DNA from 2 places in the Enterobacter hormaechei subsp. xiangfangensis genome. Region 1 is predicted to be linked to the other one. Evidence: predicted binding sites of a transcription regulator. Region 1 holds the regulator's gene; the other holds the start of a gene.
The links. The regulator sigma-54, encoded in region 1, starts transcription at its own class of promoters, with help from an activator protein. The targets are predictions, from matches to a motif close to GTTGGCACANNTTTCGCTNT.
Positions count from the first base shown of each region.

Region 2: a site for sigma-54 is predicted at 3,260-3,279, ahead of glnK (P-II family nitrogen regulator). Genes of this name have one in related genera too.

Region 1 covers NZ_CP017183.1:4,091,527-4,096,879, reverse strand. The annotation lists gene ptsN (PTS IIA-like nitrogen regulatory protein PtsN) at 1-197, opposite strand, end outside; gene hpf (ribosome hibernation promoting factor) at 280-567, opposite strand; gene rpoN (RNA polymerase factor sigma-54) at 590-2,023, opposite strand; gene lptB (LPS export ABC transporter ATP-binding protein) at 2,071-2,796, opposite strand; gene lptA (lipopolysaccharide ABC transporter substrate-binding protein LptA) at 2,803-3,357, opposite strand; gene lptC (LPS export ABC transporter periplasmic protein LptC) at 3,326-3,901, opposite strand; gene kdsC (3-deoxy-manno-octulosonate-8-phosphatase KdsC) at 3,898-4,464, opposite strand; gene kdsD (arabinose-5-phosphate isomerase KdsD) at 4,479-5,353, opposite strand, start outside.
Region 2 covers NZ_CP017183.1:1,073,258-1,078,610, forward strand. The annotation lists gene BFV63_RS05010 (SmdA family multidrug ABC transporter permease/ATP-binding protein) at 1-1,344, shown strand, start outside; gene BFV63_RS05015 (SmdB family multidrug efflux ABC transporter permease/ATP-binding protein) at 1,337-3,118, shown strand; gene glnK (P-II family nitrogen regulator) at 3,332-3,670, shown strand; gene amtB (ammonium transporter AmtB) at 3,706-4,992, shown strand; gene tesB (acyl-CoA thioesterase II) at 5,086-5,353, opposite strand, start outside.

The DNA.
Region 1 (5,353 bases):
CCGATGCCGGTACTGCCCATTTTTTCACGAGTCAGAATGGCTTCAAACACGATCTGCGGCGGCAGACCCAGCTGTTTTGCGGCCAGCTCACTGATGATTTCCAGCGCACGTTTTTTGCTCTGGCAGTGAACGCCACTGCGGGTACAATCCTGGTTAAGGACATTGCTCAGTTGAAGAGCGGAATCGTTGTTTATCATAATTTCACCTAAGCGCTAACTGTACAAATGGCCTGTTGTGTTTCACAACAGGCCGTCCTGCACCCGTTAACTGCCCGGACAATTAGTGTTGTTTCAGTTTATCTTTATGTTTATTGAGCTGTCTCGCAAGCTTATCAATCAAGCCGTCGATAGCCGCGTACATGTCTTGCCCTTCCGCACTGGCATGGAGTTCCCCTCCGTTGACGTGCAGGGTCGCATCCGAGATATGCGTCACTTTCTCCACTTTCAACACAACATAGACCTGGTTGATCCTCTCGAAATACTGCTCGAGTTTCGCAAACTTAGTGTTTACAAAATCGCGTAAAGCCTCAGTAATCTCGACGTTATGTCCGGTGATATTGAGCTGCATAGTGTCTTCCTTATCGGTTGTGTCAAACCAGTTGTTTACGCTGGTTAGACGGCGGAATGGATAAAGACTCTCGATACTTCGCGACAGTACGACGTGCCACCATAATACCCTGATCGGACAGCATGGTGGTTAACTTACTGTCACTGAGTGGCTTCGCGGGGTTCTCCGCGGCGATCAACTTCTTCACCAGTGCGCGAATGGCCGTCGACGAGGCTTCGCCGCCGCCTTCGGTGTTCACGTGGCTGGAGAAGAAATACTTAAGCTCAAAAATACCGCGTGGGCTGTGCAGATACTTCTGCGTGGTCACGCGGGAAATGGTTGATTCATGCATCTCGACGGCCTGGGCTATGTCCGCCAGCACCATCGGTTTCATAAACTCTTCGCCCTGCTCAAAGAATGCCTGCTGCTGTTCGACAATACAGCGGCTGACGCGCAGCAGCGTGTCATTACGGCTCTCCAGACTCTTAATCAACCAGCGTGCTTCCTGAAGGTTGCTGCGAATGTATTGATTATCAGCGTCGTTACGGGCGCTGGTGCACATGGAGGCGTATTGCTGGTTGATTTGCAGGCGAGGAATGCTGTCGGCGTTCAGTTCAACGACCCAGCGGCCATTGTGTTTTCTCACCAGCACATCGGGAATGACATATTCCGGTTCGCTGGTCTGAATCGACTGCCCCGGACGCGGATCGAGTGACTGGATCAGATTCACCGCTTCCTTCAGCACCTCTTCTTTCAGGCGCGTGACGCGCATCAGGGTGCGGAAGTCGTGGTTCGCCAGCAGATCCAGATGATCGCTGATGATGAGCCGGGCTTCGTCAATCCACGGTGTCTCTTTAGCAAACTGCGAAAGCTGGATCAGAAGGCAGTCACGCAGATCTTTCGCGGCGACGCCAATCGGGTCGAAACGCTGAACGCGTTTCAGGACGGCTTCGATCTCTTCCAGTTCAATCTCGTCATCGCCGATGCTTTCAAGAATCTCGTCCAGCGTCACGGTCAAATAGCCCGTGTCGTCAACGGCATCGACAATCGAGGTGGCAATGGCGCGATCGGTATCGGAGAAAGGCGTCAGCTCCACCTGCCACATCAGGTAGTCCTGAAGCGATTGGGTAGTTTCGCCCTGGTAGACCGGGAGTTCATCGTCCTGGTAGTCTGCACGCGTCCCGGAAGGGGTACCCGCGGTGTAGATTTCATCCCAGCTGGCATCCAGCGGCAGTTCGTCCGGCATCTCTTTCTGTTCGAGTGCATCTACGGAGTCGAGCGTTTCTGTGTCCTGCGTCTGCTGGGCGTCTACCTCGTCATGAAGATCGGTCTGCTCCAGCAGCGGATTGCTGTCCAGCGCCTGCTGGAGCTCCTGCTGGAGTTCTAACGTGGACAGCTGCAACAGACGGATTGCCTGCTGGAGCTGCGGCGTCATGGCCAGTTGCTGGCTGAGCCGTAATTGCAAACCTTGCTTCATGTTCAGAGCGTTTTTCTCCGGTTCGGCGTGACTTAACCTCTACCCTATCAGAGTCTGAAGTCTTCCCCAAGGTACACGCGCTTAACATGCTCATCCTCGAGGATTTGCTGCGGCGTACCGTGGGCAATCAGATGGCCCTGGCTCACTATGTAGGCGCGCTCACACACCGCCAGCGTTTCACGAACGTTGTGGTCCGTGATCAGTACGCCAAGCCCGCTGTCGCGCAGGTGTTCAATGATACGTTTGATATCGATAACGGAGATGGGGTCAACGCCCGCAAACGGTTCATCCAGCAGGATAAATTTCGGGTTTGCTGCCAGCGCGCGCGCAATCTCAACGCGGCGGCGTTCACCACCGGACAGCGCCTGACCGAGGCTGTCGCGAAGGTGTTCAATATGAAACTCTTCCATCAGCTCGTTCGCACGGTCAGTGCGCTGCTCGCTGGTCAGATCGTCACGGATCTGGAGCACGGCCATCAGGTTGTCGAACACGCTTAAGCGGCGGAAGATAGACGCTTCCTGCGGCAGATAGCCGATGCCACGACGCGCGCGGGCATGCAGCGGCAGCAGGCTGATATCTTCATCATCGATAATGATGTTGCCGGCGTCACGCGGGACGATGCCCACTACCATGTAGAAGGTCGTAGTTTTACCCGCGCCGTTAGGGCCAAGCAAACCCACGATTTCGCCGGAGTTGACGGTCAGACTGACATCTTCGACGACGCGGCGGCCCTTATACGCTTTCGCGAGGTTTTTTGCAGTTAAAGTTGCCATAACGAATTAGTTACTCTTTTTCTTTGCCGGAGCCTGACCGTTGTTCTTGTCCTGCAACTGCGAAGGCACAAGCACGGTCGTGACGCGTTTGCCTTTTTCGCTGGAGGCCTGCATTTTCTGCTCTTTCACCAGATAAGTGATCTTGTCGCCTTTGATATTGCTGTCCAGCTGTTCCAGGTAAGCATTACCGGTCAGGATGACCAGATCCTTCGCCAGTTCATAGTGCATATGCGAGGCATGGCCTTTCACCGGCTTGCCGTTGTCCTGCATCTGGTAGAAGGTGGCCGGGTTGCCATAACCATCGATAATCTCTTTCCCCTGCTCGCCGCCCGGACGGGTAACGACCACTTTGTCGGCGTTGATTTTGATGGTGCCCTGGGTCACAACGACGTTGCCGGTAAAGGTGACGACGTTACCCTGCATATCCAGAGACTGGGTATCGGATTCAATATGAATCGGCTGTTCGGTGTCGCCAGTCACAGCAAGCGCGGGAAGACTGGCCGCCAGCAGCGCGCTGGCGATAACAACTTTAAGGCTGAGTTTGTTTGTTTTGAATTTCATAGGAGGTTCTAACCTTTTCAATCAGCTCGGCGTTTTTGCTGCGTAAGTTCCCGCGCATTCTTAAACCGCTGGAATTAAATGTTGTGCCATACAGGGTGACTAAATCCTGCGACGTGACATCCTGGGTGACCAGGTTGATCTGGGCGTTATCCGTCGTAATTTTTCGCAGTTGCGCGTCAGCGGTCAGGGCGTTGACTTCAACGTGACCATACAGGTAAAGCATACGGTCATTTGTCAGTTTTGCCCGGTCAGACTTGATTGACCACGTCGGCACTTTGTCCGTATCAAAGGTGGTCAGGACCGGCTGGGTAAACCACGAGGTGCCGTCATCTGAAAAATATTCTACATGCTGAGCAACGAGGCGATAGTTCAGCGCACCTTCCGGGCTATAGACCACGGTGTCGCTGTGATCGCTTTTATAGGTCGGGTCGCTCGTGTTAACCACTTCCGCTTGCGTATCATCGCGGTCAGCGAGATTTACGCCAATCAGTATCAGGGCGACAAGCGCAAGCAGAATGATAACCCAACGTCTGGTTTTACTCATATCGATTGCCCTTTCGCCTCATCAAGCTTGCCCTGCGCCAGCAGAAGCAGATCGCAGACTTCACGGACGGCGCCACGGCCACCGTGAATATGGGTAACGTAATCAGCACGCGGGATCAGCAGCGGGTGCGCGTCAGCCACGGCGATGCTCAGACCCACCTCCGCCATGACTGGCCAGTCGATCAAATCATCCCCGACGTATGCCACATTCTCTGGCGCAATGGCCAGTTTTCCCAGCAAATCCCGGAAGGCTACCATCTTATCAGACTGTCCCTGATAGAGATGCGTAATGCCCAGCGTTTCACACCGATCTTCTACCAGTTTAGCTTTCCGCCCGGTGATGATTGCAACTTCAATACCGGACGTGAGCGCACAGCGGATACCGTAACCGTCGCGAACGTTAAAGGCTTTCAGCTCTTCGCCGTTATTGCCCATATAAATCAGACCGTCGGAGAGCACACCATCCACATCGAGGATCAGCAGGCGGATATTTTCCGCCTTTGACATCATGTGGGCGCTCACCGGGCCATAACAGGTTGCAAGGGATGCACCCGCATTACTCATTGTCTTATCCTTCATTACACTACGCCAGCGCGCAGCAGATCATGCATATGTACCACACCCAGCAGTTGGTCGCCATCGGCAACCATCACTGAGGTAATATGACGGGACTGCATCAGGTTCAGTACATCTACCGCCAGCGTACCCGGACGGACGCGGATCCCTCCTGGTGTCATTACATCAGCGATGCCCAGCGTTCGGACATCCACACCCATATCGAATACCCGGCGCAGGTCGCCGTCGGTGAAAATGCCCTGAATCTTCATCAGATCGTCGCAGATAACCGTCATGCCCAGGTTTTTACGGGTGATCTCCAGTAACGCGTCGCGCAAAGAGGCCTCTTTGCTGACGTGCGGGATCTCATCCCCGGTGTGCATAATATCGTTAACCCGCAGCAGCAGTTTGCGCCCGAGCGCGCCGCCGGGGTGAGACAGGGCGAAATCTTCTGGCGTAAAACCGCGGGCTTCCAGCAGCGCAACGGCAAGGGCATCGCCCATCACCAGCGCGGCGGTTGTGCTGGAGGTCGGCGCCAGCCCCAGCGGGCAGGCTTCTTTAGGCACCTTCACGCACAGGTGAATATCCGCCGCGCGCGCCATGCTGCTTTCCGGGCGGCTGGTCATGCAAATCAGCGGTACGTGCAGACGCTTCAGCACCGGGATCAACGCCAGGATTTCATTCGATTCCCCGGAGTTGGACAGCGCAATAACCACGTCCTGCGGCGTAACCATGCCGAGGTCACCGTGCGCGGCTTCACCGGGATGAACGAAGAATGACGACGTGCCGGTACTGGCAAAGGTCGCCGCCATTTTGCGCCCGATATGGCCGGATTTGCCCATCCCCATCACCACGACTTTACCGGCGCAGTAGAACATCTTCTCACAGGCCAGACTAA
Region 2 (5,353 bases), 1.6 Mb from region 1:
CTGGTGGATTCCCTGGTGATGGGCTGTGCGGTATTAATTGTGATGTCTACGCAAATTAGCTGGGAGCTCACGCTGCTGGCGCTGCTGCCAATGCCGCTGATGGCGCTGGCAATTAACCGCTACGGCGAGCAGCTCCATGAACGCTTTAAGCTGGCGCAGGCGGCGTTCTCGTCGCTGAACGATCGCACCCAGGAGAGCATGACCAGCATCCGCATGATCAAAGCGTTTGGTCTGGAAGACCGTCAGTCCGCACTGTTTGCCGCCGACGCCGCCGATACCGGCGCGAAAAACATGCGCGTGGCGCGTATTGATGCCCGTTTCGATCCGACAATTTATATTGCGATTGGCATGGCGAACCTGCTGGCGGTGGGCGGCGGCAGCTGGATGGTGGTGCGAGGCACCATGACCCTCGGGCAGTTAACCAGCTTTGCGATGTACCTTGGGCTGATGATCTGGCCAATGCTGGCGCTGGCCTGGATGTTTAATATCGTTGAACGTGGGAGCGCCGCTTACAGCCGTATCCGCGCCATGCTGGCGGAAGTGCCGGTCGTGAACGATGGCAGCGAGCCGGTACCGGAAGGTCCGGGTATTCTCAAGGCTGATATCCGCGCCTTTATCTACCCGCAAACGGAACATCCGGTGCTTGAGAACGTCAGTTTCACGCTGCGTCCTGGTCAGATGCTGGGCATCTGCGGCCCGACGGGCTCCGGTAAAAGCACCATTCTGTCACTGATTCAGCGCCATTTTGACGTGAGCGAAGGCGATATCCGTTTCCACGACATCCCTCTGCCACGTCTGCTGCTGGATGACTGGCGCAGCCGCCTGGCGGTCGTCAGCCAGACGCCGTTTTTGTTTTCAGACACCATTGCCAACAATATTGCGCTCGGGTGTCCGACGGCGACACAGGACCAGATCGAGCACGTGGCGCGTCTGGCCAGCGTCCACGAGGATATTCTGCGCCTGCCGCAGGGCTACGACACGGAAGTGGGTGAGCGGGGCGTTATGCTCTCCGGCGGACAAAAACAGCGTATCTCTATTGCCCGCGCGCTACTGCTGGACGCTGAGATCCTGATTCTGGATGATGCGCTGTCCGCGGTTGACGGGCGTACTGAACATCAAATTCTGCATAACCTTCGCCAGTGGGGAGAGGGGCGCACGGTCATCATCAGCGCGCACCGTCTGTCGGCGCTTACCGAAGCCAGTGAAATTCTGGTGCTTCAGCACGGACATATTGCCCAGCGTGGTCAGCATGAGCAGCTCGCCGGGCAGACCGGCTGGTATCGGGATATGTACCGCTATCAACAGCTTGAAGCCGCGCTGGATGAGGAGGTGGCCGATGCGTAAGTTTGGACAGATGTGGCCGACGTTAAAACGGCTGCTGGCCTATGGCTCACCGTGGCGCAAACCGCTTTCCATCGCCGTGCTGTTGCTGTGGATCGCCGCGATTGCGGAGGTGACCGGTCCGCTGCTTATCAGCTATTTCATCGATAACATGGTAGCGAAAAGCTATTTGCCTCTCGGCCTGGTCGCCGGGCTGGGCGTGGCGTACGTCGGGCTACAGCTGACGGCGGCAGGGCTGCATTACGCGCAGTCACTGCTCTTTAACCGGGCCGCCGTGGGCGTGGTGCAGCAGCTGCGCACGGACGTGATGGATGCCGCGCTGCGCCAGCCGCTGAGCGAGTTTGATACCCAGCCGGTCGGGCAGGTTATTTCGCGCGTCACCAATGACACCGAGGTGATCCGCGACCTCTATGTAACCGTTGTTGCAACGGTTCTGCGCAGTGCCGCGCTAATTGGCGCGATGCTGGTGGCGATGTTCAGCCTGGACTGGCGGATGGCGCTGGTGGCAATCACCATTTTCCCGGCGGTGCTGATCGTGATGGTGATTTACCAGCGCTACAGCACGCCGATCGTGCGCCGCGTGCGCGCTTACCTTGCAGATATCAATGATGGCTTCAACGAAGTGATCAACGGCATGAGCGTTATTCAGCAGTTTCGCCAGCAGGCGCGTTTTGGTGAGCGAATGGGGGAAGCCAGCCGCTCGCATTATATGGCGCGGATGCAGACGTTACGCCTGGACGGTTTCCTGTTACGTCCGCTGCTGAGCCTCTTCTCGGCGCTGGTGCTGTGCGGACTGCTGATGCTGTTCGGCCTGACGACGCGCGGAACCATCGAGGTGGGGGTACTGTACGCGTTTATCAGTTACCTCGGACGCCTTAACGAACCGCTGATTGAACTCACCACGCAGCAGTCGATGCTGCAACAGGCAGTGGTCGCGGGCGAACGTGTATTCGAGCTCATGGACAGGCCGCGTCAGACCTATGGCGATGACGAACGCCCGCTGGAAAGTGGATCCATAGCGTTTGATCATGTCTCGTTTGCCTACCGCGACGACCAGCTTGTCTTGCAGGATATCAACCTCGAGGTACCGTCGCGTGGTTTTGTCGCCCTGGTTGGGCATACCGGCAGCGGCAAAAGCACGCTCGCCAGTTTGCTGATGGGCTACTATCCGTTGACGCAGGGGGAGATCCGTCTGGACGGACGGCCGCTTGCCTCGCTTAGCCACAACGCGTTGCGTAAGGGCGTCGCGATGGTGCAGCAGGATCCGGTGGTGCTGGCGGATACCTTTTATGCCAACGTGACGCTGGGACGTCCTTTCACCCCTGAGCAGGTATGGGAGGTGCTGGAAACGGTACAGCTGGCGGATCTGGCGCGCGGGTTAAGCGAGGGGATCAATACCCGGCTGGGTGAGCAGGGCAACAACCTCTCCGTCGGGCAAAAGCAACTTCTGGCGCTGGCGCGCGTGCTGATTGAGACGCCGCAGGTGTTAATTCTGGATGAAGCGACCGCAAGCATTGACTCCGGTACCGAGCAGGCGATCCAGCAGGCGCTGGCTGCCGTGCGGGATCACACTACGCTGGTGGTGATCGCCCACCGCCTGTCAACGATCGTCGATGCCGATACCATTCTGGTTCTGCACCGTGGCCAGGCCGTTGAACGGGGTACGCACAGAGCGCTGCTTGAGGCAAAAGGACGCTACTGGCAGATGTATCAGTTGCAGCTGGCAGGCGACGAACTGGCCGCCAGCGTGCGCGAGGAAGAGTCACTCAGCGCCTGATGCACCATAACAAGGCAATGCGCTAACAGACTTAACCGTTGGTGCAAAACTGAAACGCACCCTGCACTGCCATGGTGCGTTTTTTTTTTCACTTTTTCCCGGCGCATGCGCGCCGCGGCGCTTTCCTCCTCACCTTTCACTTCTGGCACACCCTTTGCAATATCACTCTCGTGTTAGCTGCGGCCATTACCGAATTCTGACTGGAGGGGATATATGAAGCTGGTTACGGTGGTAATCAAACCATTCAAACTCGAAGACGTGCGTGAAGCGCTGTCTTCCATGGGTATTCAGGGACTGACTGTCACCGAAGTGAAAGGCTTTGGGCGTCAGAAAGGTCATGCCGAGCTTTATCGCGGGGCGGAATACAGCGTTAACTTCCTGCCAAAAGTGAAAATTGATGTGGCGATTGCCGACGATCAGCTTGATGAGGTGATTGATGTCGTCAGCAAAGCGGCCTACACCGGAAAAATTGGCGACGGCAAAATTTTCGTTGCCGAACTACAGCGCGTTATTCGCATCCGTACCGGCGAATCTGACGAAGCGGCGTTGTAAGTAACTCCTGGCACACAGTGATAGGGATCGAGAAAATGAAGAAAGCAACAATGAAAACAGGTCTGGGGTCGCTGGCACTGCTGCCGGGCCTGGCAATGGCCGCACCTGCTGTGGCAGACAAAGCCGATAACGCCTTTATGATGATTTGCACCGCGCTGGTGCTGTTCATGACGATTCCGGGGATCGCGCTGTTTTACGGCGGCCTGATCCGCGGCAAGAACGTACTCTCCATGCTGACGCAGGTTGCCGTCACGTTTGCGCTGGTGTGCGTGCTGTGGGTGGTTTACGGTTACTCGCTGGCCTTCGGGGAGGGCAACGCCTTCTTCGGCAACGTTAACTGGGCGATGCTGAAAAATATCGAACTGACCGCGGTTATGGGCAGCTTCTATCAGTATATTCATGTCGCGTTTCAGGGCTCATTCGCCTGCATCACCGTGGGGCTGATTGTGGGCGCGCTGGCTGAGCGTATCCGCTTCTCTGCGGTACTGATTTTCGTGGTGGTCTGGCTGACGCTCTCCTATATCCCGATTGCGCATATGGTCTGGGGCGGTGGTCTGTTGGCTTCCCATGGCGCGCTGGACTTTGCGGGTGGTACCGTTGTGCACATCAACGCCGCGGTAGCAGGCCTGGTAGGCGCCTACCTGATTGGCAAGCGCGTGGGCTTCGGGAAGGAAGCATTCAAGCCGCACAATCTGCCGATGGTCTTTACCGGCACCGCCATCCTCTACTTTGGCTGGTTCGGCTTCAACGCAGGTTCAGCCAGCGCCGCTAACGAAATCGCTGCACTGGCCTTCGTGAATACCGTTGTGGCAACCGCCGGCGCTATCCTCTCATGGGTATTTGGCGAGTGGGCCGTTCGCGGCAAGCCATCGCTGCTGGGTGCCTGTTCCGGGGCGATTGCCGGTCTGGTAGGTATTACGCCAGCGTGCGGTTACGTGGGCGTAGGCGGTGCGCTGCTGATCGGTATCGTCGCAGGACTGGCGGGGCTGTGGGGCGTTACCGCACTGAAACGTGTTCTGCGCGTTGACGATCCGTGTGATGTATTCGGCGTGCACGGTGTGTGCGGCATTGTCGGCTGTATCATGACCGGTATCTTTGCTGCCCAATCTCTGGGCGGTGTGGGTTACGCAGAAGGTGTAACCATGGGGCATCAGGTGCTGGTACAGCTGGAAAGTATCGCAATCACCGTTGTCTGGTCGGGTGTTGTGGCCTTTATCGGTTACAAGCTGGCTGATATGACCGTTGGGCTGCGCGTGCCGGAAGAGCAGGAGCGCGAAGGCCTGGACGTCAACAGCCACGGCGAGAATGCCTATAACGCATAATTTGAGTGCCTTGCCGGGCGGCGGCTTCGCCTTACCCGGCCTGAAAAAGCGTAATTTGCAGGCCCGGTAAGCATAGCCACCGGGCTTTTTACATCACCCGCGATTACGCATCACACCTTCCTGCACGGTAGAAGCCACCAGCACGCCATCCTGGGTGTAAAATTCCCCGCGAACAAAACCGCGCGCGCTGGACGCAGAGGTACTTTCCACGCTGTAAAGCAGCCATTCATTCATATCGAATGGACGGTGGAACCACATGGAATGATCAATTGTGGCTACCTGCATCCCTTTTTCGAGGAAGCCCACACCGTGCGGCTGTAGCGCAACCGGCAGGAAGTTGAAATCCGACGCATAACCCAGC